DNA from 3 places in the Acetobacterium sp. MES1 genome. Region 3 is predicted to be linked to each of the others. Evidence: predicted binding sites of a transcription regulator. Region 3 holds the regulator's gene; each other region holds the start of a gene.
What was found. The regulator HrcA, encoded in region 3, represses chaperone genes, less so after heat shock. The targets are predictions, from matches to a motif close to TGTTAGCACTCNNNNNNNNNGAGTGCTAACA.
Positions count from the first base shown of each region.

Region 1: a site for HrcA is predicted at 8,382-8,412, ahead of htpG (molecular chaperone HtpG). Genes of this name have one in related genera too.
Region 2: a site for HrcA is predicted at 7,108-7,138, ahead of groES (co-chaperone GroES). Genes of this name have one in related genera too.

Region 1 covers NZ_MJUY01000023.1:21,876-32,232, forward strand. The annotation lists gene asrC (sulfite reductase subunit C) at 1-287, shown strand, start outside; gene BI182_RS08170 (anaerobic nitric oxide reductase flavorubredoxin) at 412-1,599, opposite strand; gene BI182_RS08175 (LuxR C-terminal-related transcriptional regulator) at 1,769-4,246, opposite strand; gene BI182_RS08180 (ABC-F family ATP-binding cassette domain-containing protein) at 4,372-5,904, opposite strand; gene htpG (molecular chaperone HtpG) at 6,459-8,354, opposite strand; gene BI182_RS08190 (LL-diaminopimelate aminotransferase) at 8,554-9,789, opposite strand; gene BI182_RS08195 (diaminopimelate decarboxylase) at 9,983-10,357, opposite strand, start outside.
Region 2 covers NZ_MJUY01000003.1:22,342-32,698, reverse strand. The annotation lists gene proC (pyrroline-5-carboxylate reductase) at 224-1,039, shown strand; gene BI182_RS00695 (glycoside hydrolase family 3 C-terminal domain-containing protein) at 1,370-3,973, shown strand; gene tsaB (tRNA (adenosine(37)-N6)-threonylcarbamoyltransferase complex dimerization subunit type 1 TsaB) at 4,093-4,779, shown strand; gene rimI (ribosomal protein S18-alanine N-acetyltransferase) at 4,776-5,219, shown strand; gene BI182_RS00680 (TIGR01906 family membrane protein) at 5,212-5,904, shown strand; gene tsaD (tRNA (adenosine(37)-N6)-threonylcarbamoyltransferase complex transferase subunit TsaD) at 5,938-6,951, shown strand; gene groES (co-chaperone GroES) at 7,188-7,472, shown strand; gene groL (chaperonin GroEL) at 7,503-9,134, shown strand; gene BI182_RS00660 (hypothetical protein) at 9,236-9,469, opposite strand; gene BI182_RS00655 (ABC-F family ATP-binding cassette domain-containing protein) at 9,511-10,357, opposite strand, start outside.
Region 3 covers NZ_MJUY01000047.1:164,985-175,341, forward strand. The annotation lists gene BI182_RS13005 (S-methyl-5-thioribose kinase) at 1-1,016, shown strand, start outside; gene BI182_RS13010 (MOSC domain-containing protein) at 1,091-1,522, opposite strand; gene BI182_RS13015 (RrF2 family transcriptional regulator) at 1,571-2,005, opposite strand; gene dnaJ (molecular chaperone DnaJ) at 2,332-3,504, opposite strand; gene dnaK (molecular chaperone DnaK) at 3,866-5,692, opposite strand; gene grpE (nucleotide exchange factor GrpE) at 5,827-6,396, opposite strand; gene hrcA (heat-inducible transcriptional repressor HrcA) at 6,405-7,439, opposite strand; gene hemW (radical SAM family heme chaperone HemW) at 7,588-8,757, opposite strand; gene BI182_RS13045 (tyrosine-protein phosphatase) at 8,866-9,978, shown strand; gene BI182_RS13050 (glutamate-5-semialdehyde dehydrogenase) at 10,262-10,357, shown strand, end outside.

The DNA of each region.
Region 1 (10,357 bases), on a different contig from region 3:
ACCGACTGGTGATCATGGGTCGTACCGGCAAACGGAATCCCCGGCTGGCTGAAGACTTCCTGGTCTGGGCCACTGAAGATGCGATTATCAAAATTGTCAAAAACACCTACGGTTTTGTGACCAATTACATCGACCGGGATGCTCCTGGCGGCAAAGAACACATCGGCTACATCATTGACCGCACCGGTTTTGAAGAATTTAAAAAATGGGCCATGGATGGCGTGGAACTGGATTCCCGCACCATCGTCAAAAACCCCGTTTACTGGAGCGGCATACACTATGTCTGATTTTTAATGATCGAACAAAAACCGACCTCCAAAAGTTAGATTTTTTGTCTAACTTTTGGGGGTCGGTTCAGTTCACGATTAAGTCGTTTTTTATATTATGTTCTTATTATTCACAAATCCATTTCTAAGCTTTGGCGATTTGTTTGCCAAAGTCAATGGCCAGTTCCTGTTGGGCGGTGTCCGGGTTCCACTGATTGCGGATGCCCTCGTTGATGATTTCAAAGCCGGCACCGGTCAGCCATTCATTTAATACCTTGGTGGACTCGCCGCTCCAGCCGTAACAGCCAAAGGCGGCGGCTTTTTTATTTTTAAACTTCAGCTCTTTCATCAGGTGAACAAAACCAGCAATGGAATGAAGAATACTGCCGCCGATGGTCGGTGAGCCAATCAACACCGTTTTTGATTTAAAGACCTCGGTGATCAGATCATTCTCATCGCTTTTGGCCAGGTTGAAGACCTTCACTTCGACATCCGGGTCGGTCAGACCGATGCCCTCAGCTATTTTTTCAGCCAGGGTTTTGGTGCCGTTCCACATCGTGTCGTAGATAATGGTAATCTGATTTTCCTGATAATCTCCGGCCCACTGGGCATATTTCTCAACGATCTGCATCGGGTTGTCGTTCCAGATCACGCCATGGCTGGTGGCAATGATATCAATGGTCAGATTGAAGGCAATAATTTCGTCCAGTTTTTTCCGCAGGATGGCACTGAACGGGGTGAGAATATTGGCATAATATTTCATCGCTTCTTTGTACAAGTCACATTGATCAACCAGGTTATTAGACAATCTTTCGGTGGCATAATGCTGGCCAAAGGCGTCATTACTGAATAGTATATTGTCCCCTGTCATATAGGTAGCCATACTGTCCGGCCAGTGGAGCATCTTCATTTCCACAAAAATCAGTTCTTTGCCATTACCCAGATCCAGCTTGTCCCCGGTTTTAACCACCTGGAAGTTCCAGTCCTGATGATACTGACCCTTTAACGATTTAACTGCGTTTTCGGTACAGTAAATCGGTACATCGGGAATTTTCTCCATCAGTGCTGGTAAGGCCCCGCTGTGGTCAACTTCCCCATGGTTGGCCACAATATAGTCGATCTCACTCAAGTCAATGACCTGGGCGAGATTTTCAACAAACTCTTTGGCATAGGGCATCCACACCGTGTCAATTAATACCGTTTTTTCTTCTTGAATCAAATAGGAATTGTAGGTGGAACCATGATTGGTTGAAAATTCATTGCCATGAAACTGCTGCAGTTCCCAATCCACTTTACCAACCCAGCTAACATTGTTTTTGATTAATTTCTTCATCATTTTCCCTCTCATACACTACTAAATTCACAAAACCTTACGCTTAAAAATATCCTTTAATGATATCTACCCGGAATTCTTATAAATAATCGGTTGTTTTACCCAACCTGTGGATAAAAAAACACCGATATTACAACCAATCACTGTAATACCGGTGTTTTAAATTATTTCAAATGCTTAGCAAGCCATTTTTGACTGCAGTTTTGATGGCAGCACTTTTACCATTTACTTCGAGTTTTTTATAGACATTCTGGAGATGGGTTTTTACCGTGCCCGGAGCAATAAAAAGCCGATTGGCGATTTCTTCACGCTTTAACCCCCTGGCGGTCAGCAGTAACACTTCGTGTTCCCGTTGGGTCAGCGTTACCCGGAACAATTCGCCATTTTTCAGACTCTGACAATAGCTTTCGCTCAGTGACACCAGTTTGTGGCGATATGGGTCCTCCGGGTGCTCGGCCGCCGACGCTTTGAGCATTGGCAAAAGCTGCGGTGCATTCTCCACAAAAGGCATGATAATCCCGTCCGGCTGTGCTTCGGTGAGCACCCGGTTAAGGACTTTTTGCCCAGCTCCCAGGCCGTTAAGATGGTATTTGGCAATGGCGTCAAAAATGCCGTTATGAATAAAGCCCAACTGGTTATGATAGAGCGAAAAATACTCCCCAAAGCTTTCAACCAGTACCTCAAGCTTGACAAAATTCCGGGAGGCCACAACCGCCTTGCCATAAACCAGATAATTAAAGGCCACCCCCTGATAAAACAGATCCGCCGTGGTCATATTGCCGATCTGGAGCCAAAAGGGAATTTTTTCCACCTGATCCAGGCAGGCATAAATATAACCCTTACAAATATCCAGTGTGGTGTTGAAAACAGGGTTTTTGACGGCCAGAATTTCTTTTTCCAATTCCCGGAAGCGATTCAGGGCGTCATTGATATACCCCTGAAAAATCTCCAGCCGAATTAAATTAAAGTTGGCGCAAATGATAATTCTGTACTGCTCTTTGGTTCGGGCTTTATAAATCGCCTTGTCACTGTTTATTTGCGCCTCGGTCCAGTTGCCGGTTTCCAGAGCAAATTCAGCCCTGGCCAGGTGTTCTGAACCGGTGCCATTGCCGTTGGCATAGCGGGGGTAAACTGGAAATTTCTTGATCACCAGGGCGGCGGTTTTTTCGAAGGCCCCCGGATCCCTGAAATAATTGTAAAGTAAATGGGGCGAGCCAAAGGTAAACTCATTATCCCGCTGCATAATGTAGGACTGCTCCCCATTTAGCAGCTCAATGATCAGATCATTCCGGGCAGTGGACGCTTCGACATGATTAAAGAGGGTGAACTTGCGGACAATATTAAGCTCCGCCAAAATCCGGTTTTTATCAGGTCGGGTGTGATCATCCAAAGCGGTAAAATACTGCTCCAATTCGGCCAGCTGTTGGCAGCAGACCGCCGCCGTTTCGTCATTTCCCCGCAGCAGCGAAACCAGAATATGCTGCAAATAGGCCAGCGGGTATTGATGCAGCACTGCGATCGGGGTTTTGGCAAACAGCTCCCCGGCGCCATCAAATTCAGCCAACTCATTGCGGATATTTTCGGGATTATTTAAATGCTCAAGGATGCGCCGATCGGCGCCGGCCTGATAAAAATAACGATAAGCTTTGGGAAACTCCTGGTGGATCAGATACCATTCCCCCAACCGATAATACACCATCTGTCGTTGTTCTGGGGAAAACCGCTGTCTGGTTCGCAAAAAATCCAGCAGCACATGATGAATCTGATAGCTTTTATTGATCTCATCAAAATAAATAAAGGAGTTTTCCTTTTTCAGATGACCAAGAATCACGCCAGCCTTGGCTTCGCTGGTAATAAACCGGGCCTGTTCTTCGGTAAAGGCGTCCATCACCGACAGTTGAATCAGAAAATCCTGGATGGTGTTGTCATAACCGGAAAAAATGGTTTGATTGATCAGCTCTTCAATGGTCATATTCATTCCCACTGGAATCCCCTGCTCCAGTCCAAGCAGCAGCATATAGGTCAGGGTTATCCAGCCGCCGGCATAGTCGTTTACTTGCTGTACATCTTTTTCAGAAATGGTGTCCATCATCATCAGGCAATAATCCCGGACTTCTGCCTCGGTGAATTTGAGCAGATCCTGATTGATCAATTGACAATATCCTTTGGCCACCAGTTCGGCGCTGTTTAAATGAACCGTATTGCGGGTGATCAGGATCAGAGTAAAATTTTCGATCCCCTCCGAAACAATCAGCGCCACCAGGCGATTCAGCGGTTCGCTATTGGTCAAGTGATAGTCATCCAACACCAGAATAATTTTCTCATCACTAACCATGTCCGACAGCACCGAAATTACCTGATCCATCTGCGGGACATCCACCGGAAAGCCCAGCTGTTTCAGGGTCTCGCCACTGGCTTGATCGATCCGGCTAACTGCGGTGGCAAATTTGTGCCAGTAATAATCAATAAACCCCGTCTCCGGCTGAAATGTGATCCAGATCGGCTGATGCCCCGCTGCTTTAAGAAAATTCCGGACTGCCGTTGTTTTTCCGTAACCCATGGGCGCTTCGACGATGGTCAACGGATAATCAAAAAGATTGGCCAATATTTTATTGATGCGTTCTCGCTGTAAAAATTGTATTTTCACGAATGTCTCATTTCATTGTGTGATTTTATTTTCGATCAGGCAAATTATAACTACCGATTAATTTATTATAGCCGGATTTTTTACATCTGTTAAGTTTTTTTTGAGGACATCGTTTATTATTGGCATTAACCTTCTATATTGATGATCGCATCAGCCCAGTCCTCATAAAAAGAGGATTCATGGGAGACCAGAATCAGACTGCCAGTCCATTTGATCAGCTCTTTTTTTAACACCTCTTTGGCATCGGCATCGAGGTGGTTGGTCGGCTCATCAAGGATTAAAAAATTGGCCGGTGTCAGCATCAGGATGCAGATTTTAACCTTGGCCTGTTCCCCACCGCTAAGGGTGTCGACGCTCTGAAGCATACTTTTGGCCTTTAAACCACACTGGGCCAGATAGCGCCGCAACTGACTCTGAGACAGTTTGGGATAAGCATCGGAGACCACCTGAATGGGGGTCAGGGTGGGATTATCCCAGTTGAGATCCTGTTCAAAATAGGCGACCTTGATATTGTCGGCAAATTTAAATTTGCCGACAATCGCCGGGATCTGCTTGATCAGGGTTTTAAGCAGGGTGGATTTGCCAATCCCGTTAAACCCGGTAATCACGGTTTTCTGACCTGACTCGATTTTAAAATTAAGTTTAGATAGCAGCGGATAATCATAGCCAATTTCCAGATCTTTGGCACTCAAAGAACGTTGGGCCGAAATGTGCAATGCGTTAAAGCGGAAATTGGGTTTGGGCACCAGTTCCGGTGGTGGCAGCCGATCAATTTTATCCAATTGCTTCTGCCGGCTTTTGGCCATACTGGCGGTGGCAGCCCGGGCTTTGTTTTTGGAAATATAGTCTTCAAATTTCTTGATCTCTTTTTTCTGGGCCTCAAATTCCCGGATATAACTTTCCCGTCTGAGACCTTTCAGCTCAATGAACTTTGAAATATTACCGCTGTATTTTTTAATGGTGCAGAATTCGATGTCACAGACACAGGTGGTAATCTTGTCCAGGAAATCAAAGTCATGGGAGATCACCAGAAAGGTGCCCTCATAGGTTTTTAAATAATCGGTGAGCCAGGTCACATGCTCCTTGTCCAGAAAGTTGGTGGGTTCATCCAGCAGCAGCACATTGGGTTCTTCCAGCAGCAGCTTGGCCAGAATGACCTTGGCCCGCTGCCCGCCGCTGAGCGTCTCCAGAATGGTGTCCATCCCCAAAGCGGTAATTCCCAAACCGTCAGCAATTTTTAAAACACGGCTTTCCAGTTCGTAAAAGCCCGAGTTTTCCAGTAGGCTCTGCAGATCTGCGGCCCGGTTCATGGTTTTTTCACTACAGTCGGTAGCCATGTTTTCATAAATTCTGGTCAACTGGGCTTCGGTTTCGTAGAGCTCATGAAACGATGTTTTCAGATAGTCAAACACCGTAATATCCTGATCAATCTGGGCATGCTGATCCAGATATCCGACCTTAATACCCTTTTGCCAGCGAATCTCCCCACCATCGGGAATGATTTCACCAATTAAGGTATTTAACAAAGTGGTCTTGCCAGTACCATTGCGTCCGACAATCCCCATGTGCTCACCTTTGAACAGTTCAAAGGAAGCCTCTTGATATAAAATTTTATCACCAAACGAATGTGATAAATTGATAACGTCCAATAGTCCCATTTTTTTCTCCTTTAAAAATTCACAAAATAAAAACAGAGAGTCACCCTTATACTGACTCTCTGTCATTATAAAAGGCCATAACGAGCATTGCGTTATGGCCTTAAAACTTTTTGTATGGCTATCGGTTTAGGCGCAGTAAAACAAAGTATAGCATGCTATAGCCTATAATCAAACAAATAACGTAGTACCGACAATTGTTATATCATGTTGTTTGCATCAGAGCGGACACGGCGATAGCCTGTCCGAGTCTGCAGGAAACAACAGATTAACAATTGGTCGGTACGGGAGTTTGCCAATAAACTCTAGTAAACTGCTATCCTATCAAGCGCTTAGACCGATGAGAATAAAAGTTTTACACTTTATCTTTAGGCTCTAAACAATGTCTCATCGATAATCCCATTGTCAGAGCTGCTTCAATTGTTAAAATCATCATCTCATACCTTTCAGTTACTGTTATTAGTGTAGCAAAATTGCCTGGACTTGTCAAATGGCAGAAAAAACCAGCGCCATTCATCTTAAACGACACTGGTTTTCTGAAAGTATTGTGATTATATCTACATCAGCTTGCTGATATTTTTGGTAAAGGCCACCACATCGTCCAGTGGCAAGCCAGCAATCAGGCGGGCCTGATTATAAAGCAGTTCGGTGTATAGGGCAAACTGGGCATCATCGGTTTCATAGAAAGCTTTCAGTTTTTCATAAACCGGATGGTTTTTGTTGATTTCCAGGACTTTTTTGGCTTTCACATCGCCGCCCTGAGGCATAGTGTTTAAGGTCATTTCCATTTCAATGGACAGATCCCCTTCGGTGGAAAGATAAGCCACGTCATCTTTTAAATGAGCGGTGGTTTTTACCTTGACTACCTCATCACCAATCAGTTCTTTCATTTTTGCCAGCAGTTTTTCATCCACTTCGGAAGTCTGCTCTGCTTCGTCTTTCTGATCTTCATCCGGCGCTTCCAGGCCCAGATTCTGGCTGGATACGGAACGGAATTCTTTTTCTCCGTATTGTCTTAAAGTCTGGGTAACAAACTCATCAATGGTTTCGGTTAAATAGAGGATCTCATAATCTTTGTCCTTGATGATCGAAACCTGAGGCAGTTTTTCCAGCTGACTGACCGATGAACCGGTGGCGTAGTAGATGTATTTCTGGTCTTCCGGCATCCGCTCCACGTATTCCTTGAGGGTCACCATCTTGCCTTCTTTGGATGAATAGAAGAGCAGGAAGTCCTGAAGTTTTTCCTTGTCCTGACCCCATTTATCATAGGTTCCCACTTTGATCTGATTACCAAAGGCTTTAAAGAATTTTTCATAGGTTTCCCGATCGTTTTCCTGCATTTTCTTCAGTTCTTCGGAGATTCGGGAATCGATTTTACGGCTGATCAGACGCAGCTGACGATCCTGCTGGAGCATTTCCCGGGAAATATTCAGGGAAATATCTTCCGAATCTACTACCCCTTTGACAAAGCTGAAGTAATCCGGCAGCAGCTCACTGCATTTTTCCATAATCAGCACGCCATTGGAATAAAGCTCCAGACCTTTTTCATAGTCCCGGGTGTAGTAATCAAATGGTGCCTGGCCGGGAATATACAGAATCGCCTTGTAGCTCATAGCCCCTTCAATGCTTAGGTGAACATGGGCCAGCGGAGCATCAAAGCCCAGTCGTTTGTCATGATAAAAATTGTTGTAGTCTTCATCAGTTAATTCATTTTTATTTTTGCGCCAGATCGGGATCATTGAGTTTAGCACATCATCCGACAGATAGGTTTCATATTCCGGCTTGTCGCTTTCTTTGGTTTCTTCTTTAATGCGGCTGTTTTCAACCACCATTTTAATGGGGTAGCGGATAAAGTTGGAGTAATGTTCCACTAAATGACGAATCCGGTAGGGCTCCAGATAATCATCGTAGTTGTTGTCTTCGGTATTTTCTTTGAGATGCAGGGTAATTTTAGAACCATGGGTTTTGCGGGTTCCCGGTTCGATGGTATAACCGTCAGCCCCTTCTGAAACCCATAAATAAGACTGCTCGGAATCAACCGCCCTGGTTTCCACGATAACCTTATCAGCCACCATAAAAGCCGAATAGAAACCGACCCCAAACTGACCGATGATGTCAAAGTCTTCTTCCATTTCCTGTTCGCTTTTGAAATCGCTGGAGCCGCTTTTGGCAATGGTCCCCAGATTATCGTCCAGTTCTGCTTCGGTCATCCCGATCCCGGTGTCTTCAATGGTCAGGGTGCGGTTGTCCTTGTCGGGATGAATCCGGATATAGTAGTCGTCTTTATTAAAGGTTTTATCTTTGTCGGTTAATGTTTTGTAGTAAACCTTGTCGATGGCATCCGATGCATTTGATATCAATTCTCGGAGAAAAATTTCTTTATTGGTATAAATCGAATTGATCATCAAATCCATCAGACGTTTGGATTCTGATTTAAACTGCTTCTTTTCCATAACATACCTCTTCTTCATTTTGTATATTGTTAGCACTCTTTCTGAAAGAGTGCTAACAACATTGTAAGTAACTTTATTAAAAGTGTCAACACTTTTAATGATTTTTTAAGGCTGAATGACTGCTTTGGGGTAAGTAACTATTCCCATAAAAAATACCCGGACAAGCATTGTTGCCGGGTATCTTTTGTTTAGCAGGATCTTATAATTTAAATTCGGTGGTGAAACGTCGGATCGCTTCTTCAGTGTTTTCTTTGCTGCCGAAAGCGGTTAGTCGGAAATAGCCTTCACCGCTGGGACCAAAGCCCACCCCAGGAGTTCCGACAATGTTGACCTCGGTGAGGAGTTTGTCAAAGAAGCTCCATGAATCCATGCCCTCTGGCGTTTTCAGCCAGATATAGGGAGCATTGACACCGCCAAAAACTTCAATGCCAGTACTGGCAACCCCTTCACGGATCATCTTGGCGTTATTCATATAGTATGCCACCAGAGCCTTAATCTGCGCTTGACCGGCTTCGGTATACACCGCTTCAGCGCCTTTTTGAATGATGTAGGGCACACCATTGAATTTAGTACAGTGGCGACGGTTCCATAGTTTATTGATTTCAACCGGCTCCCCGGCTTCAGTGTAGCCCATCACTTCTTTGGGCACCACCACATAGGAGCAACGGGTTCCGGTGAAGCCAGCATTTTTTGAGAAGCTACGGAATTCAATGGCAACCGCTTTGGCACCTTCGATCTCATAGATACTATGAGGGACATCATCTTCCTGAATATAGGCTTCATAAGCTGCGTCATACAGAATAATGGCCTGGTTAGCTTTGGCATAATCCACCCACTTTTTCAGTTCGGTTTTATTAATGGTGGTGCCAGTCGGGTTATTGGGAAAACAAAGATAGATCAGATCCACCTTTTCGGTTGGTAATTGGGGAACAAAGCCATTTTCAGCGGTACAGGGAATGTAGACCATGTCGCTCCATTTGCCATCGGCCCCTAAGGTACCACTGCGACCAGCCATAACGTTGCTGTCGACATAGACCGGGTATACCGGATCGGTGATAGCAATTCTGGTATTCTGACTGAAGATTTCCTGAAAATTGGCAGTGTCGCTTTTGGAACCGTCACTGACAAAGATTTCGTCCACCGCCAGTTCAACGCCCCGGGCTTTAAAATCAAACTCGATAATTTTTTCCAGCAGGAAATCATAGCCCTGTTCTGGGCCATAGCCCTTAAATGTCTTTTCGCTGGCCATTTCGTCAACTGCGCTATGTAAGCCGGTGATGACTGCTTCGGGTAGCGGTTTCGTCACATCACCAATCCCCAATCGAATGATGTTTGCCTCCGGATTGGCCGCTTTATAAGCTTCCACCCGTCGTGCGATTTCTGAAAATAGGTAGGATCCAGGTAGTTTTAGATAATTTTCATTAATTAATGCCATTTTATTTTTTTCCTTTCGTTATCGTCTCTTGATAATTTAATAAAGTCCTCTTGAAAGAACCGTACCGACAAATGTTAATCTGTTGTATGCTGCAGGATCGAACAGGTCAATGACCTGTTCGCCCTGATGCATACAACATGATGTAACATTTTTAGGTACTCAGTTTTTTTAATATTAGTGTTACTATTTAAAACTACTTTTTCCACTTGGAAAAATCCAGGGTGGCGAAATAGTCCGCTGGGGTTTCAGCCCGACGGATCAGTTCGGTGCTGCCATCTTCTTTTAGCAGTACTTCTGCAGAACGCAGCTTGCCGTTGTAGTTGTAGCCCATGGCAAAACCGTGGGCCCCAGTATCGTGAAGAACCACCAGATCACCGATATCAATTTTAGGAAGCTTGCGGTCGATGGCGAACTTGTCGTTATTTTCACATAAGCCCCCGGTGACATCGTAAACGTGATCCAAGGGGGCATCTTCCTTACCCATCACGGTGATGTGATGATAGGCCCCATACATGGCCGGTCGCATCAGGTTGGCCGCACAGGCATCAAGACCAATATATTCTTTGTG
Region 2 (10,357 bases), on a different contig from region 3:
GATAATCCAACCCATTAATTTAAGAATTAGTGGGTTTTTCCATTTTAGGTTTGCACTGGGTTGAATTAAAGTCTAAAATAGAGGGTATAAAATTAAAAAATCCTGGTACAAAAAAATCAATCAGCTTAGCGTTGGTTGGCACGACGACTCCGATCATTTGAAGATGAACCGGTCGCTCGCAGCTGATAAACACAGCTGATTAGCATAAGCATGAGGAGTTAACGTGAAAAATAATATTGGTTTTATCGGTTGCGGAAACATGGCAAAGGCTATGATTGGTGGTTTGGTAAAGGGTGAATTATTCCGGCCGGAAAATATTCACTGTTATGATCCTGAAGACGCCGCCAGAGCTCAGGTGGCGGAAGAATATGGTGTTACGATTCAGGATTCCAATATAGCCGTGGCAGCCCAGGCAGACTATCTGGTTTTGGCAGTGAAACCCTTTTTATATGGCAAGGTGCTGGCGGAAATTGCCGGGAGTATCAAACCGTCGGTAATTATCGTCTCGATTGCAGTCGGTGTTGGCTTTGATGACATCAAGGAATTTTTGGGCAGCGATGTTAAAGTAATCAGAACCCAGCCTAGCACTCCGGCATTTGTCGGAGAATCCGATTCAACTCTGTGTCCGGATGATATCATGACGCAAGAGGACATTCAGGATATCATCACGATTTTTGAGAGCTTTGGTAAAGCTGAAATTATTAGTGAGAAGCTGATGGACGTGGTGCCCGGAATCGCTAGCTCAGCACCGGCCTATACGATGCTGCTGATTGAGGCCATGGCCGATGGTGGGGTTCTTCATGGCTTCCCCCGGGATCAGGCCTATCGCTTGTCAGCCCAGGCAGTTTATGGTGCCGCCAAACTGGTTCTGGAATCCGGCGAACATCCCGGAAAACTCAAAGATCAGATCTGTACCCCCGGGGGAACCACCATCGAAGCCGTCCGGGTTCTGGAAGCCAAAGGCTTCAGAGACGCTGTCATTTCAGCAGTTGACGCCTGCGCCAGAAAATCATTGGCAATGAGTAAGAAACAAGATTAATGTACAAATAGCATAAAACTAACCCTTTAGTTAGAGGTTGTCAATAAACTACCGTACCGACCAATTGTTAATCTGTTGTTCGCTGCGCCATGCGAAATCCGCTTTGCTCCTTTCGCATTGGTCGCGGGCAGTCGCCAACTACAAGCAAGCTTGTGATTGGCTCGTTGCCTGCGCGCAGAATCGGACAGGCTCTGCCGTGTCCGCTCCGATGCGTACAACATGATGTAACAATTGTCGGTACTGGGTTATCTTTTTTGACAGTCTGAACCCTTTAATAAAATCAAAGGTTATTGCGGAAGTTTGGTTAATCCATTAAGGAGATGATTTATCATGGATGAAGGATTAATTAAAAAAATACGACGAAATATGAGTCTCGAAGAAATGGTCTCGCTCTGTTCCGGCCGAACCGACTGGGAAACCATGGGCTATTCCAAATACGGCATCGAGCCGGTATTTATGGCCGACGGCCCCCATGGCATGCGGGTGATTGAAAATGAAGGCGCACTGGGGATTCCCCAGGGTAAACCGGCCACCTGTTTTCCGCCGGCGGTGCTCTCGGCCTGTTCCTGGGACGAAGGTCTGCTTGAATTTGTGGGCCGAACCATTGCCTTGGAGGCCCGCAGTCTGGGCGTTGATCTAATTTTGGGGCCCGGCATCAATATTAAGCGATCGCCTTTGTGCGGACGTAATTTTGAATATTTTTCAGAAGATCCGCTGTTGTCAGGCCGGTTGGGGAAAAGTTTTATTCTCGGCGCAAAAGATCATGGCGTGGGAACGACAGTCAAGCATTATCTGGCCAACAATCAGGAAACCCGGCGCATGACGGTGGACGAAAAGATTGATATCCGGGCGCTGCGGGAAATCTATTTAAAACCCTTTGAGATCGCCATCAAAGAAGGAAAACCGATGGCGGTGATGTGTTCCTATAACAGCATCAATGGCAAGTTTGTCTCCCAGAGCAATTATTTTCTGACCCAACTGCTCCGTAATGAGTGGGGTTTTGACGGGATTGTCATCTCCGATTGGGGGGCTGTCTATGATCGGGTCAGAGGGGTATTGGCGGGAATGGATCTGGAAATGCCCGGCAATGGCGGTGTCAATAATCAAAAGATATTTGACCGGATCAAAGAAGGGAAACTGAAAGTCACCATTCTCAATGAGATGGTGGAACGGCTGATTCGGTTTTCCTTTCAGGCTAAGGAAAACCGTCGCAATTATGCTACTAATCTGGAAATTGAACCAAAAGGTCATCACAAAATCGCCCAACTGGCGGCGGTTGAAAGTATGGTGCTGCTTAAAAATGAAGCGTGTATTCTGCCCATTGATCGGACCAAAATCAAGAAGCTGGCGATTATCGGAAGCATGGCTTTTGATCCCCGCTATCAGGGCAGCGGCAGCTCAAAAATAAATCCCTACCATATCGATTCACCTTATGAACGGATTAAAAAATTGGTGGGCGATGAAATCCAGTTGTTCCCGCATCAGGGCTATATTCATGATGAGGTGGTGGAGCAGATTCATTTGGCCGAGCAGGCGGAGGAAGTCGCAAAAAACTCCGAAATGGCATTGTTATTCGTGGGTTTGCCGGATCACGATGAGTCAGAAGGTTATGACCGGACCCATTTGCATCTGCCCCAAAAACAACTTGCCCTGATCCGTAAGATCTGCAAGGTTCAACCTAAGACGGTGGTGATTGTTCAGAATGGCGGCGTTGTTGATATGAGCTGGGAACACCAACCCCAGGCCATCGTCGAGATGTTTTTAGGCGGTCAGGCGGGCGGTGATGCCATTGCCAAGCTTTTATTTGGCGAAAATAATTTCTGCGGCAAGCTGGCGGAAACCATTCCAATGCGGCTGGAAGACACCCCGGCTTATATTAATTTTCCGGGAATCCATGATGAGGTGGTTTACGGCGAAAGTATTTTTGTCGGCTACCGATATTACGACTTTACGAAGAAGAAGGTCCGTTTTCCCTTTGGATTTGGGCTCAGCTACACCGATTTTAACTATGAACCGATTGATGAGCCAGCGTTAACAATCGATGCAGAAAAAATGGTTACCGTTAGATGCCGTGTTACCAATTCCGGCGTAATGAACGGCAAGGAAATTGTTCAGTTATACACGGGAAAATCAGATACCGCCATCCTGCGGCCACTGCGGGAACTGCGGGCCTTTAAAAAAGTCTTCATCCCGGCGGGGCGTTCGGCCGAGGTCAGCTTTGAGTTGGGACTCAGTGATTTTTGCTATTATAATCCCACCACCAAATCCTGGGAACATGAGTCGGGCAGTCACCAGATCTATATCGGGTCATCCAGCCGGGATTTGCCGATTGTCTATGCGGTTCAGATTACCAAAGATCTGATCCATCCGATCAACCCCTTATCCTATCTCAGCGATTTTGAAAAAACCGAGCGGGGACAGACGATCTTAAAACTACTGCTCTCGGGCTTTGAAGAAATCATGGGGGATGACCAGACCAGAGAAGATGACTTTTTTATGACGATGCTGGCCAACACCCCCTTGCGCAAACTGGTTGAGTTTTCCAATGGCATCTTCACCGAAGAATGTATTGATAAGATTATTGAACTGGTCAATTCAGATCAGTCACTGGAAGGGATTACCTTCGAAAAGTTGGTTAATTGTACCGAAAAGAAAAAGGGTTTTTTCAAAAGTCTTTTCGGTGGTAATGAGGAAGAGTACCTCTGTATCCATTCTAAAGTTCGGGATCTGGTCGAGGATGAGGATGTTATGCAGATTCTCCGAAATTATTTTGGTGACGAAACTTTTGAAAGTGACTATCTGCAAATGGCCATCAAAATGGGAATCTGCTTTGATAAGGCTCAGAAATTACTGCCCGATGACTTTTTTTCCGACGAAAAGCTTAAGGATATCGATCGGGATCTCAAAGTACTGGCAAAGCTAAAAAAGAAGTAAGATGATTAAGAAAAAGCGTACCGATTTGTTACAATCTAAAATCGGTACCTTCTCTTTGTCGGGCTGGGGTATTATTTTAAAATAGTTCAGCAAATAATAATTAAGAAGGAAAGCAAAAGATGAATACACTCACCATTGATACATCCACTATTGTGGCAACGGTTGCCATATTAAATGAAGAAAAACTAGTCGGCGAAATGATTATCAATCATCAAAAAAAACATTCCGAAAAACTGATGATAGCCATCGATCATTTGCTCAGTGATGGGGGTCTTTCGATTCAGGATATTGATGTTTTCGGCATTGTCTCCGGCCCCGGTTCCTTTACCGGCTTGCGCATTGGTATGGCGACCGTCAAGGGCTTTGCTCAGGCTCTGAATAAACCGGTGGTGGGAGTATCCACCCTGGAAAGCCTGGCCATGAATATTCCCTTTGCCAATGGTCTGATCTGTCCGATTCTGGATGCCCAGCGTAACCAGACCTATACTGGTGTTTTTCATTTTGAAGACGGCCAACTGGTTCAGGATCTGGCCGATGCGGTGATGGAAATTGACGAGCTCATTACTTTTTTACAAGGGCGAAAAGAGACCATCTATTTCTTGGGTGATGGCTTACCCCGCTTTTCACAAATCCTGCAGGGAGCGATTCCTACCGCCCGGATCGTTCCCAATTATCTCAACATGAACCGGGCCTCGTCAGCCGCTGCCCTGGTCCTTAAGCGGGCCTTAAAGGGGGCGACCAGCCATTATCGGGAAGTGGAACCCTTTTATATTCGGCCTTCCTACGCCGAAGAGCATAAAAAATGATGATCCATTATCGACTGATGGAGTCCCGGGATGTCCCCGGCGTTTTTAAGGTGGATCAGGCCTGCTTTTCACACAATTGGACCGAGGATTCCTATAAGGCAGAAACTAACAATATCCTCTCCAATTATATTGTCGCTGAATTAGATGGCGAAATTATTGGTTTTGGTGGCTTCTGGCAGGTGATTGATGAAGCCCACATTACCAATATCGCAGTACTGGAAGCCTATCGCCAGACCGGGGTGGGGCAAAATATTATCAATGCAATGCTGGCCCTGGCACTGGAGCAAGGTTGTGTGGCGATGACACTGGAGGTCAGGGCGGATAATCAGCCGGCTATCAATTTTTATCTGAAAAACCAATTTACCCGGCAAGGACGACGCAAAGATTACTATGGCACGGGAATGGACGGAATCATCATGTGGAGGTACAAACTTGAATAAAACCATCAAAATAGTTACAGTGTTGCTGGGAATCCTTTTTCCGGTTATTATTTTTATCAGCGGCATTGAAGCAGCGGTGTTTGACAAAGCGTTTTACATGGATCAGATGGAAAAAAATCAGGTCACTGATAACACTGGTATCTATCCCCCAGATATGGAACTGGTGGTCGATGAAATCATCAGCTACCTCAAGGGCGACCGGAAGGATTTTGACATCCAAGCCCGTTTAGCCATTGGAAGTGCCAAAAACGTTGTCGACAGTGTTTCAATTTTTAATGACAAAGAAATCACCCATATGGACGATGTCAGAGACTTGTTGCTTTTCTTTCTCGGTCTTCGGGACGCCGCTCTGATTCTGGCGCTGATCGCTTTTCTGGTGCTGTTAAAATACGATCGCCAGGCCATTATCAAGGCCTTGTTCTATGGATCGGCCACGTTTTTGGTGATCTTGCTAATTGTTGGTGCGAGTTTTATTTTTAATTTCAATAACACCTTTATCCTCTTCCATCAGTTATTTTTTTCCAACGACTTATGGATTATGGATCCTTCCACCGACCGACTGATCTGGATTGTCCCCGAGCCCTTCTTCTTCGCCATGATCGGCCGAATGGTCATCTATATTCTGGTACCCCTGGGACTCATCACCCTGGGAACGGGGCTGGTTTTGAAAAAGAAAAACATATAAAATAAATAACGAGAAATTCTAATCGAGGTAAACATGAAAATTCTTAGTATTGAGACATCCTGTGACGAAACATCCGTGGCCATTGTTGAAGATGGCCGGAACATATTGACCAACCGGATTTATTCCCAGATTGATATTCATCAGAAATATGGGGGTGTGGTACCAGAGATTGCCTCCCGCAACCATGTCACTAAACTGCCCTATATCATTGACGAAGCCCTGGCCGAAAGTAAGCTTTCCCTGGCCGAGATGGACGCCATTGCCGTGACCAATGGTCCCGGTCTGGTGGGGGCGCTGCTGATTGGTCTCTCTACGGCCAAAGCAATGGCTTACAGTCTCGGGAAACCGCTGATCGGTGTACACCATATTGAAGGCCATATCGCCGCTAATTTTTTGCAGTTTCCGGAGCTTACACCGCCCTTTTTGACATTGGTGGTATCCGGCGGCCACAGTCATCTGGTCCTGGTGGAAGATTACCAGACTTTCAAGGTGCTGGGCCGAACCATCGATGATGCGGCGGGAGAAGCCTTTGACAAAATATCCCGGGTTTTGGGATTGGGTTATCCCGGCGGTCCGGCCATTGATGCTGCGGCCAAAAATGGCAACCCCGAGGCGATCGCTTTTCCCCGAGTGATGCTGGATAAAACTGAGTATAATTTTAGCTTCAGCGGTTTGAAATCGGCGGTGCTCAATTACCTCAACGGCAAGAAAATGAAAAATGAGGCGGTCAATCCCGATGATGTGGCCGCATCGTTTCAGCTGGCCGTTATCGAGGTGCTGGTCAGCAAAACCATTGCCTGTGCCAACAGTATTGGCATGAAGAGTATCTGCATGGCGGGCGGGGTGTCCTGTAATTCGTTGCTGCGAAAAATGATGGGACAGGCAGCCGCTGATGCGGGCATGACCTTGTACTATCCAGATCCTATTCTCTGTACCGATAACGCCGCTATGATCGGTTCGATGGCTTACTATAATTATATCAATGGGGAAGAGAGCGACCTGAGTCTCAATGGCATTCCGGGTTTAAAAATCGGAACCCGTCAATAAAGGCAGACAGGAAATACGGCCTGTCGACAAAAGGGTAGACACGTTTATATAAAGAGAAGTGTACCCTCTTTAAAAATTAAAACAATCTTAAAAAAAATTAAGATGAACGAAAAGGGAAAAAATACTTGCAATCAATCTGCAAATCATTTAAAATACTATTAGCACTCAAGATGAATGAGTGCTAATAAATGAAATAAAAGGTACAGCGTACCCAATATAATCAAATGGAGGAAAAAATGAGTTTAAGACCTTTAGGTGACAAAGTAGTAATTAAAGTTAAAGCTGAAGAAGTAAAAACTGTTGGTGGAATTGTTTTACCAGGATCAGCCCAGGAAAAACCACAGCAGGGTAAAGTAGTGGCTGTCGGAACTGGCGAAATTATCGATGGTAAAAAGGTGCCATTGGATGTTAAGGTAGATGATGAAGTTATCTATTCCAAATATTCCGGCAATGAAGTAAAAATTGGCGATGAAGAGTTTTTAATCATCCGTCAGGCTGATATTTTAGCAATTGTAGAATAATAAAATTTAGAAAAACAGGAGGAAAATAATATGGCTAAAGAGATTAAATTTCGTGAAGACGCCAGAGCATCTCTGATCACTGGTGTAGATAAATTAGCAAATACTGTTAAGGTGACATTAGGACCAAAAGGAAGAAATGTTATTTTAGCTAAATCATACGGTTCACCAACCATCACCAATGATGGGGTAACCATTGCCAAAGAAATTGAGCTGGAAGATGCCTTTGAAAACATGGGTGCGCAGCTGGTTAAAGAAGTTGCTACTAAAACAAATGACGTCGCAGGGGACGGAACAACCACAGCTACTTTATTGGCTCAGGCAATTGTTCGTGAAGGTAACCGTAACGTTGTTGCCGGTGCAAACCCAATGGTTCTTAAAAAAGGGATTGAAAAAGCAGTTGCGACTGTTGTCGAAGAATTAAAAGCAAACAGTAAAAAAATTGAAAGCAAAGAAGCAATCGCTCAGGTTGCATCCATTTCGGCAGCCGATGCCGAAATTGGAAAACTGATTTCCGAAGCGATGGATAAAGTCGGTGATGACGGAGTTATCACCGTTGAAGAAGGCAAAGGTATGGGTACCGAGTTAGAGTTTACTGAAGGGATGCAATTTGACCGGGGCTACTTATCAGCGTATATGGTAACTGACACCGAAAAAATGGTTGCCATCCTGGATAATCCCTATATCTTAATCACTGACAAAAAAATCTCCAATATTCAGGAAATTTTACCAGTTTTGGAACAAATTGTTCAAACTGGCAGTAAGCTGTTAATTATTGCTGAAGATGTTGAAGGCGAAGCATTGGCAACATTGGTTGTTAATAAATTACGGGGAACCTTTAACTGTGTCGCAGTAAAAGCTCCTGGCTTTGGCGATCGTCGTAAAGCGATGCTGGCTGATATTGCCGCATTAACTGGCGGAGAAGTGATCTCGGACGAATTAGGCTTAGAATTAAAAACCACAACCATTGAACAATTAGGCCGTGCCCGTCAGGTAAAAGTTGACAAAGAAGATACCATTATTGTTGAAGGTAGCGGAAATAAAGAGGCTGTTGAAGAACGAATCCGTCAGATCAAAGCGCAGATTCCAGAAACTTCTTCCGAATATGATAAAGAAAAACTTCAGGAACGTTTGGCTAAATTATCCGGCGGTGTAGCAGTTATCCAAGTTGGTGCAGCTACCGAAACTGAACTGAAAGAAATCAAATACCGTATCGAAGATGCTTTAAATGCGACTCGGGCAGCGGTTGAAGAAGGCGTTGTGTCCGGTGGTGGTACCGCTTATATTAATGCGATTCCAAAGGTTGATGCCTTAATCGAAACTCTTGAAGGCGACGAAAAAACTGGTGCTGGTATCATCCGTCGGGCGATTGAAGAACCAATGCGACAAATTGCTGAAAATGCCGGTCTTGAAGGATCGGTTATTGTTTCACAAATGGCTGGTAAAGCTGTTGGCGTTGGCTATGATGCTTCTAAAGGCGAATTTGTTGATATGTTCAAAGCGGGCATTATTGACCCGACCAAGGTTACCCGTTCAGCGATTCAAAATGCCGCCAGTGTTTCGGCAATGTTCTTAACCACTGAAGTAGCGGTTGCTGATCTTCCAAGCGAAGATGCCGGTATGGGCGGAATGCCAGGTGGCATGGGCGGAATGCCAATGATGTAAGCCTCCGGCTGCATCAGTAGATAAACTAAAATAATTAATATAAGCAACCAAAAAGGCAGTCTCTCGCGAGGCTGCCTTTTTAATTGCGGTTTTAGAAGCATTTAGTCGACATTGTAGGGGATCCCGGCGAATAGGACTTCCATCTCCGGTTGTTCCAGCTCTGCCAGTTTGATAATGAGACCATTGATTAAAGTGATCAGGGCTTGGGCATCGGGAGATTCATCATCGATCGGTTTGGCAGCATAAAGGGCAACCAGCATGGTGTTGCGGGTGGTTCCTTTCACTTCTTTAAACAGGGTATTTAATACCTTTTTTTCATTTTTAGTCAGTTCCATTTCTTCCTCCAATAATATATTATTGCTTTATTAAACGATTGTTACTCGGTTTCCAGAGCCAGTAAGGCGACTTCCCAGGAATCCGTTAACTCAGATAATTGCTGTTTGAGTGCTTCATAGGACAGATTGATCTCAGCTGCCAAAGCCAGGTTATCATAGAAATCCGGAGCACACATGGCAGTTTCAATGGATTCGATTTTCTGTTCAGTCACTAGTATGGTTTCTTCAATTTCCTTAACCTGCTTCTTCAAGAGCCGAATACGGGCTTCTTCTTCTTTTTGCTTTTTGCGATCCGTTCGCTGCTGTGTTTTGGTTACAATTGTTTTATTCTCTTCGGCCAGAACAGCTGCCCGGGCGGAAGCATCCGCCTTTTGTTTTAAGTAGTCATCATAGTTGCCCAGATGGATTTCCATCCCATCAGCTGAGAACTGGTAGATCTGGGTTGAAATTCGATTTAAAAAATACCGGTCATGGGAGATAAACAGTAAGGTGCCCTCATATTGGCTCAAGGCATTTTCAAGGATTTCTTTGGTGTCCATGTCAATGTGATTGGTCGGCTCATCCATCAATAAGAAGTTGGACTGAGAAATCATCAAGCGGGCCAACAGCAACCGGGCCTTTTCACCGCCAGATAGGGTGCCAATCGGTTTAAAGACCTCATCGCCGACAAATAAAAAGGCCGCCAGGATATTGCGCAATTCGCCTTCAGTCAGTTTCGAATCGACATCCCACAGGGCTTCCAGCAGATTTTCATTGTAGAATTGCTTCAGAGCCTGATGTTCCTGATCGAAATAACCGATATGGACCTTCTGACCCAGTCGGATTTCGCCGGCATCGGCGGCCAACTTTTTCTGCAAAATGCGAAAAAGGGTTGTTTTTCCGGCACCA
Region 3 (10,357 bases):
ATACCGTCGAAGATTCCGAAGGCTGGACTCTGGATCTGGGCCGAATGCGTTCTGAAATTGCCACCCTTATTTTCTGGAACTCGGTTTATCCCGGCATCAGCCCGGAAATTTATCTTTTTGATGAGCCTAATCGGATCATCGTTATGGAAGATCTGATGGATTTGAGTCTGCTGCGGTTTGAGCTGTGCCGGATGGTCAAACACGGGCACTTCACCGAAAAAATCGGCGCATTTTTTGCCCGGAATCTGTTTTACTCATCCAATCTCCATCTTACCAATTATAAAAAATCCGAGGTTGAACGCTTCTTTGTCAATCCCGAATATACTGCCCTGGTGCCCTTCCTTTTCCATGAAAATATCGGCGTTTCCTGGGAACGGGAGATGATTCCCGGCACCGCTGAAAAACGGGCTGAACTGGTTGATAATCCCCAGATTAAAGCCGAATTTAAGCGACTGGAAAATAAGTTTCTGAATGATCGGGAATGCCTGATCCATACTGATCTGCATAGCTCCAACATCATGATCAGCGCAACGGATGTCCGCATCATTGATGGTGAATTTGCCGGTTTCGGTCCCCTGGCCCAGGATTTTGGTCGACTGACTGCCAGCCTGACCTTAAACTATCTTTCCTGGTTTGGCGATGACTTGCGAACCACCCCGGAAAAAGCCGATTTCCAGGCTTATCTGCTGAACACCATCACCGATCTTTATACCACCTTTCAAACGGAATTCCGCCAACTGGTGGAAACCCACCGGGAGGAAAGCTACAGCTTAAAAACACTTGATGTGGAGGTTTACCTCATTGATCAGCTGCAAAACGCCCTTGCCTACACCGGTGTCAATGTTATGTCACGACTGGCTAATCGGGGCATCTGTTACGATCTGCTGCGGCTGCCCGAAGCCGCCCGATTGGTTCCGACGCTGCTGGGCATGGACATTTCAAAAGAGCTACTGCTCAACCATCGAAACTACACGACGATCACCGACTACACCCGGTTGCTAAAAAACCTGGTTTAATCATTAACAACACCTAAAATGCCGCTGTTTTCCAAAACGAAAACAGCGGCATTTATGTTACTACACAAAACAGTTTACACCAGTACTGCAATGGTATCGCCAGCTTTTATATAGCCACCTACGATCACAGCAGTAAAGACAACCTCATTGGCCAAAACGCACTTTCCGTTTTCATCACCGATTTCACAGCCAAAGCATTTTTTTCCAATCTGGGTAATCTCCTGAATGGTTTCGCCAATTTTTACCCGGGTACCCAGCGGCAATTTAAACAGCTCGATGCCCTCGGTGGTGATGTTTTCATTAAACCGCCCCGTGCATAAACCTGCCCCATTAATTATTTTTATTTGATCGGTGTCATCACGGCCAAACAAACATACTTGTCTTTGATCCCGGCCACCGTGATGATCCCCCTCTAGTCCAAATCCCGGGATAAAAAGAGCGGGCTGATCCAGACGATTGCGCTCACCCTTTTTTTCGCTTCGATAAACAGCGCTAACCTTTCCCAATTGGTTCACCTGCTTCTTTCATATATTTTTATTGCCACTTCATCGTGTTTAAATAAAATACTCGCAGGTGCCCTTTTCATGATAGGACTTTACCAGATCTGCCAGGGTAATATTGTCCACCACATTTTCAACTGCTTCTTTTATTTGCCGCCAGACATCAACTGTAACACAACGATCCGCCCGATCACAGCCACCCGGTTCATCCAAGCAGGCAACCGGAGATAACTCCCCTTCCATCAGCCGCAAAATCATCCCGACAGTATAGTCTTCCGGCGGATTGGCCAGCTGATAGCCGCCCTGTGAACCCCGGACACTCCGGACAAATCCCGCCCGTGAAATTTGCGTAATAATCTGTTCCAGATATTTTTCAGAAATTTCCTGACGCTCAGCAATCCGTTTGATGGGAATATATTCCCCGGTGTTATTAATCGCCAGATCCAGCATCAGCCGCAACGCATAACGCCCTTTAGTTGATATTTTCATAATCGGTATCCTCCTGATAGTCGGTGGTTTTAATTGAGCACTGACAACATCCCCGCATAAGCCTGGTGATTTGTGGTCTCAATCCTCTTCCTTCCGCATTCTACTTCTCACATTTTTATATCGCATACTCAATTCATATCAGTTTGATATGTTTTTCGTTTTCATTATATGCCTCCAGCTTTTCTTTGTCAACTAAAAAATGCCGGATTTCTCCGGCATAAATTGACTTTTGATTAATACGCATGGCATACCGTCAATTGTTGTGTTGTCTTATACACATCAAATGATGCTTGGCGAGGGCTTTCGAACTTGTCGCCTGAAAATGATCAGGCGTCTTTTTTAGGATGACTTTCCTTTTCTTCGGCTTCAACCCGAGACCAGAAACGTTTCCCTTCCGGATGCGCGTCTTCTCCGGTTACCTTGGCATACTCGTTTAATGCATGACGCTGTTCACGATTGAGCTTACGGGGTACTTCCACCTTAATGGTAATAAACTGATCCCCCCGGCCCCGGCCGTTAACATTGGGTATCCCTTTTCCTTTAAGTCGGAATACCTTACCGTTTTGGGTACCTTCTGGTATTTTAAGCTTGATTTTGCTGTCAATGGTCGGTACCACAATGCTGTCACCCAACGCCGCCTGGGCATAGGTAATGGGCAGTTCATAATAAACATCGTCGTCGCTGCGTTTAAATAAGGGGTCTTCCCGAACGCTTATATACACCAGCAGATCACCGGCACTGCCGTGGTTTGGCCCGGCGTTGCCCTGACCTCGCAGTGGCAGAATTGAACCGTCATAGACACCAGCGGGAATTTTGATGCTAATGGTGCGTTCTTTGGATTCAAGTCCGGAACCATGACAGGTGGGACACGGTTTATCAATGATTTTGCCTTCACCATGACACTTGTCACAAGTGTGAACCTGTTGAACTGTTCCAAATGGCGTCTGCTGTCTGACATAAACCTGACCCGAACCGCCACATTGGTCACAGGTTTTTGAAGTCGATCCTTTTTCAGCACCAGAACCGCCGCAACTTCCACATTCTTCATTACGTTTAATCTTAATTTTCTTTTCGATGCCAAAAACGGCTTCATGGAAAGACAGATTAATACTGATCTTCATGTCAGAGCCCCGGTTGGAACGTCGACCACCACGGCCGCCGCTAAACCCACCGCCGCCGCCAAAGGCGCTGAAAATATCGCCAAAGATATCCTCAAAACCACCAAAACCACCGGAAAATCCGCCGCCACCGCCGCCAAAACCAGCATTGGGATCAACCCCGGCGTGACCATATTGATCATAGCGGGCTTTCTTATCGGCATCACTTAGAATTTCATAGGCTTCATTGGCTTCCTTGAACTTTTCTTCAGCTTCAGCATTCCCCGGATTTTTGTCCGGATGGAACTCCATGGCTTTTTTTCGGTATGCTTTTTTTATCTCATCCGGACTGGAGTCTTTACCGACCCCCAGCACCTCGTAGTAATCTCTTTTTTCACTCATAAATACTCTCACCTCTTTTGAATCCTAAACACCAACTAAACAACTACTTATTATACCTTTTTGAACAGCAGAGTTAAAGTCTTTTTTCGTGAAGCGCCTCTTTCAGCCACCTGCAAATCATGGTCCGTAGGGGCGATCCTCGATCGCCCGCACATAAACGTCAGTTTCTTGATCCACGCTCCAGGCGATCACGGATCGCCCCTACAATTGCCTCCACGAAACTTTTCAAAACGCTCACCCACATTTTGAGCCGTTTGCAGGCAGTAGCCAACTGCAGGCGCGCTTGCGCTTGGCTCGTTGCCTCCACGAAAAAGAGTGGCAGCCTTGGCTGCCACTGGTTTTTGCCGGTTTCTGGCAATTCTTACTCTTTAACTTCCTCATATTCAGCATCCACAACATCGTCATCACCCTGATCTGTAGTTTCCTGTTCGTCAGGTGCCTGTTGTGCAGCAGCTTGCTCATACATTTTTTGAGCTAATGGGTAGAAGGATTCATTTAATGCTTCGGTTGCCTTTGTGATGGCTTCCACATCATCCCCTTCACTGGCTGTTTTCAGCTCCGCAATGGCGGCTTCAACCTTGGCCTTATCTTCATCTGAAACCTTGCCTTCCATTTCCTTGAGGGACTGTTCGGTTTGATAGATTGTGGAATCGGCAATATTTTTAGCTTCAATCAAAGCTTTAACTTTTTTATCTTCTTCAGCGTGTTGTTCTGCTTCTTTAACTGCTTTATCAATTTCTTCGTCACTCATGTTGGTGGTCGATTTGATAACAACATTTTGAGATTTACCGGTTCCCATGTCTTTAGCGGACACATTGACAATACCATTGGCATCAATATCAAAGGTTACTTCAATTTGTGGAATTCCCCGTCTTGCTGCTGGAATCCCGGTTAATTGGAAGCGACCCAATGTCTTGTTATCCTTGGACATTTCTCGTTCACCCTGTAAAACATGGATGTCAACAGCCGTTTGATTGTCTGCTGCAGTTGAGAATGTCTGACTTTTCTTGGTCGGAATCGTGGTGTTTCTATCGATCAACCGGGTGAATACTCCACCTAATGTTTCAATTCCCAGAGATAATGGGGTGACATCAAGCAGTAATACATCATGAACTTCGCCAGCTAATACCCCCGCTTGAATTGCCGCTCCGATGGCTACACATTCATCCGGGTTAATCCCTTTGTAAGCTTCTTCACCGGTAATGTTTTTAACGGCATCCTGTACGGATGGGGTTCGGGTCGAGCCACCAACTAAAATTACCTTATCCAATTCATTTTTAGAAAGGCCGGCATCTTTCATGGCTTTTTCAACCGGTCCAATGGTGCTCTTAACCAGATCTGAGGTCAGCTCATCAAATTTTGCCCGGGTCAGGGATAATTCCAAATGCTGTGGACCTTCTGCCGTGGCGGTGATAAAGGGTAGATTAATGTCTGATTTCATAACCGTCGATAATTCAATTTTGGCCTTTTCTGCTGCTTCTTTAAGTCGCTGCAGCGCCATTTTGTCATTTTTAAGATCAATTCCATGGCTTTTCTTAAATTCAGAAGCCATCCAATCAATGATCTTCTGATCGAAATCATCACCACCCAGGTGATTGTTTCCATTGGTTGCTTTAACTTCGAAAACGCCATCCCCCAGTTCCAGAATGGATACGTCAAATGTTCCGCCACCCAAGTCATAGACCATAATTTTGTCATTGGCATCTTTATCCAAACCATAAGCCAGCGCTGCTGCGGTTGGTTCATTGATTATTCGCAGTACTTCCAGACCAGCAATCCGTCCGGCATCTTTGGTCGCCTGTCTTTGGGCATCACTGAAGTAGGCAGGTACGGTGATAACCGCTTTACTGACAGTTTCACCCAAATACGCTTCGGCATCCGCTTTAAGCTTTTGCAGAATCATGGCTGAAATTTCCTGAGGGGTATAACTTTTGTCATCGACGGTTACTTTACGGTCGGTGCCCATATCCCGTTTAATTGACGAAATGGTGCGATCCGGATTGGTAACTGCCTGTCGTTTGGCAACCTGTCCCACCAGTCGCTCACCATCTTTGGCAAAAGCAACAACCGATGGGGTCGTTCTATTTCCTTCAGCATTAGGGATTACGACGGCTTCACCGCCTTCTAATACGGCTACACAAGAGTTTGTGGTTCCTAAGTCAATCCCGATAATTTTTTCTTTACTCATATCTATTTCCTCCTGAATTGTTTACTATTTTTTAAATAAAAACTCGTTTCTGGTGATAAGACCAGCGAATTTTTGATTCTTTATGATTCTATTGCTAATTATAATTTCATTTTTTAATGCAAGCTGCTGCAATGCTACTTGCTGCAAACCTTAACCATGGCTGGCCGGATTACCTTGCCCTTGAACTTATAACCTTTCTGGAATACGTCCATGATCTCCTGGTCTTCTTTTTCTTCGTCCTCACCAACAGCAACGCCATGGTGAAGATTGGGATCAAAAGGACCTTCGCAGATAATTTCTTCCAGTCCTTCTTCTTTGAGAACATCCTTAAGCTGCTTAAAAACCATTTCCAGTCCATCAATATAACCCTTGGCTTCCTCGCTGGCATCGGTTAAGGCGGCTTCCGCCCGCTCCAGATTATCCATTACCGGCAACAGCTTGGTAGCAAAGTTCTCTGATGCAAATTGATACATTTCTGTTTTTTCTTTTTGACTTCGCTTTTTGAAATTCTCAAAATCAGCCTGAAGTCTGATCAGGCGATTCAAGACGGCCTCATCCTCCTTTACAATCTCCTTTAGGACCTCTTCAGGAGATGTCTCTGCTGTTTCTTCTGCTGCCTCATCGGCTACTGTTTCTGCTTCATCTAAAAGCGCTTCTTCCGTTTCTTCTACGGTTTCTGTTTTAATTTCCTCTTCTTTTATCATCTAATCACCTATTTCATTAATAAATTTGAGATATGTAAATTTAACTCATTGCGGATATAGTTAAGAACCGATGACACATTATCATAGTTCATCCGGGTGGGTCCGATGACGCCAAAGGCGCCCATCATTTCGCCATCCAACTCGTAGGTAGAAGTAATAATGCTGAAGTCTTTAAGATTTTCATTGTCATTTTCACTGCCTATTTTTATCCGAATGACCTGGTTGCCATCCTTGGATGCCATCATTTCTGAGAGCACCTGCTTTTCCTGAACAATATTGATCAATTGCTTAATTTTATTGACGTCGCTGAACTCCGGATAATTAAATAGATTGGTTAATCCGGTGGAGTGAACCTCCGAAGCGTCCTCCATCAAGGCTTTTTTTAGATGCGGGATAATCTCATGGATCAATTTACTTTCCGCTGGGGACAATTCCTGAATCTGATCGATTAAATCCGAGCTCATCTCACTGAGGACGGTGTTTTTAAGAAATCCATTAATCACATTGGAAAGCTTCAGCGCCAGGATGGTATCAACCTCCTGAGAAAGGGTTACCTCAATATTTTTGGCCATCCCCTCCTGAGTCACTACTACCATAAGTACCCTGTTTTTAATTAAAGAAACAATTTGGACATGCTTACAGTTAAAATTTGTAACTCGAGGCGCCAGAACAACTGCTGTATAGTTGGTTAGCTGCGACAAAACCTGAGCAGTATGCGACATCGTCGGTCCCAGTTCAGTGGTATGATCCAGAAAACCGCGATGAATATCCGTCCGGATCATCTTCTCAAGTTTTTGGATCTCCATAATTTCATCAACGTAATAACGATAGGCTTGCTGGGTTGGAATCCGTCCCGAAGAGGTATGGGGTTGAACCAGAAAACCCAGTTCTTCAAGATCAGCCATCTCATTTCGAATGGTGGCCGGACTGATACCCAAATTACATCTTTTTGAAAGCGTCCGGGAGCCAACCGGCTCGGCGGTATTGATGTAATCACGGATGATCACTTCTAATATTTTCTTTTTACGTGCGTTAAGTTCCATGATTCACCTCGTTATTAGCACTCGCAATAATTGAGTGCTAACATCTGAGTTAAATATAACACCCTACCCCTACTTTGTCAACTAGTTTCTATAATGGCTTACTCACTTTTTAAAGTTTTCTTAAGTTATTTTTTCGACCTGATTGCATCTAGACAAAAGCCATAAATACCTGATTTCCAAAGTCCTGCCCCCTGGATGTCAACTTCAAAACCGTCCCGTCCCATACCAGTAATCTGGCGGTGATCAACGACTGGATAACATCGCCAAACGGGACAAAATAGCTTTCTCCGAAACGGGCGCAAAAATCATCCTCCCGAATCCCTCTCAGTTTGCGTAATCCCAAAAACATCCACTCACGCATTTGCTCCTCCGGCGTCATCGCCGGTTCAAAAATTGCCGGTGATTTGTCCGCCTTGAGCAATTGGCAATACTCATTAAGTTCATTACTGTTTCCATAACGTTGGCCATTAAAATAACCATGGGCCCCCAGTCCAAAACCCAGATAAGGCACCAATTCCCAATATTTTACATTATGACGACTCTCATATCCAGGTTGGCAGAAGCTGGATATTTCATAATGCAAAAATCCCTGTTCTTTTAGGAAACCATCTACGGCCCAGTGCATTTCCCGTTCTTCATCTTCATCCGGCAGCTCCAGCTGACCCGACTCCACCCAGTTGGCCATCGGTGTTCCCGACTCCAAAATCAGGCTGTAACAGGAAAGGTGGGTGGGGGCATAATTTATTACCGCTTGTACGGTTTCCATCACATCGGTGATCTTTTGTCCTGGCAAGCCCACCATTACATCAACGCTGTAATTATTGAATCCTGCTTCTTTTAAGAGCTCCATCGCTTTGATAAAATCGGCTTGACTGTGAACCCGACCAAGGATTTTTAGCAGAAAATCCTGCCAGGCCTGCAGCCCCACGCTGGCCCGATTGATCCCCGCCTTTTTGTAGCGTCTGGCTTTATCGGCAGTCAGCGTCCCGGGATTGATTTCAATGGTGATTTCGGCGTCGTCCTTTACCTGAAATACTTCGTTTAACAGCAAAAGAGTTGCTTCAATGTGTCTGACATCAACCGCAGAAGGTGTTCCCCCACCAAAATAGATGGTATCCACTGCTGGCAACGCAAATTTTTTATTTTCTTCGATAAATTTTCTAATTTCCTTATGCAAGGCTGCAAAATAATCTCTGATTACTGCCTCACTCTGACGAGAGAATGACGAAAAATCACAATAAGCACATTTTTTGAGACAAAACGGAATATGACAGTAAATTCCCAGACCCGGGCCATCAGTAACACTTAACGTATTCATACTTAACTCCTCACATTTTAGGACTTTTTGATTAAGTTTATGCTATAATCATAACATATAATGAATCAAAAAACAGATCCTATGGAAGTCACAGAAAGGAAATCATCAATGAAAAAAACGACCACCCTTGCCATAATTGCTGGCGCAGCTGCTGCTATCCCCGCTTATTTTCTGGTTAGCAAACGAATCCGGAAAAAACAGTCACCCCCATCTACCACCTGGTCTGAAGCACTCACTAAAGAAACGATTCTCAACGAACCCCTGTCTGAAAATTTGCCTCCAGTAAGTATGACAACGACCGAATCCGCTCATCCTGATAAACCGGGTAAAACCACCTCCGCTGAGGTTACTCCTGTTTCCAAGTCCGAACCACAAAAATCCACCTATCCGGGGTTGATTGCCCCCAATGGTCGGATCTTATATAATTTCAAAGATGAAAACAATCTGATTTTTTGTGAAGAAACCCAGTTGAGCAAACGTCTGATCCAACTGGAAAATTCCATCAACATTCGGGATATCGGCGGCTACACGGGAATCGATGGTCGCAAAATCAAGTGGCGAAAAGTGATCCGTAGTGAAGAGCTGGCCCACCTTTCCGATAAGGATGTCGACTATTTTTCGGCCCTACGCCTTAAACATGTCTTTGATTTCAGAAATGAATCCAAATCAAAGCGTCAGGCTGATCGGTTGCCCAAAAATACGGAATACCATCTGCTGCCAATTTTCACCAGTGCAGATATGGGCCTGGATCATCAGGATTTCACCCAACCGGGCGTAATTGATGCATTTATGCGCCATATTTACAAAATCCAGACCGAAGATCGGGCCCAGTGCTTTGCCGAAGTGCTCAAATACCTAACCGAACCATCGGAATACCCAATTCTTTATCATTGCACCAACGGTAAAGATCGTACCGGTTTTATGACTTATCTGATTCTGAGCATTTTAGGCGTTAGTGAAGATGTGATCCTGTCTGACTATACGCTGACGAATCTGACCTTCGACGAGAGTTTTAACCTGCTGGGTAACATTATGTCCGAGGAACTGGGTATTGAAAATTATCACCTCTGGGAATTTTATGGTGTCAAACCCGAGTGGTTAAAGATTTCGATGGACTATGTCAACACCAATTTCGGAAATGTGGAAACCTATTTAATGGAAAAAACTGATTTACGAGAGAAAGATTTTAAGAAGATTCGAGAGAATTTATTGGCAAAATAAAGGCCGTCATTGGGGTGGCTTACCCACCCCAACGAAGAAAACAATAACTCTGTTAACACATATAATGTCACACATCATAGTGTAGGGGCGAATCGCATTCGCCCGGAACGTTGGTCAATATACAAACGTCCCTTCGGCGGGTAAAACCCGCCTCTACGAATCCATATTTACAGTTTATTAAAATACGACTATCACACATTAGTTTGTAGGAGCGATCCGTGATGACCAAGGGGTCAGACCCTCGCCCTAAAAACCCAATCCCAAAATTTAGGAGGAAATGCCAATGCAAATGGAACAATGCGGAAAAATCGCCCGGGAGGCGGGCATCCTGTTAGCAGCCACCGACGGTCAGCTGCGAAATGCCGGGCTGCTGGCCATT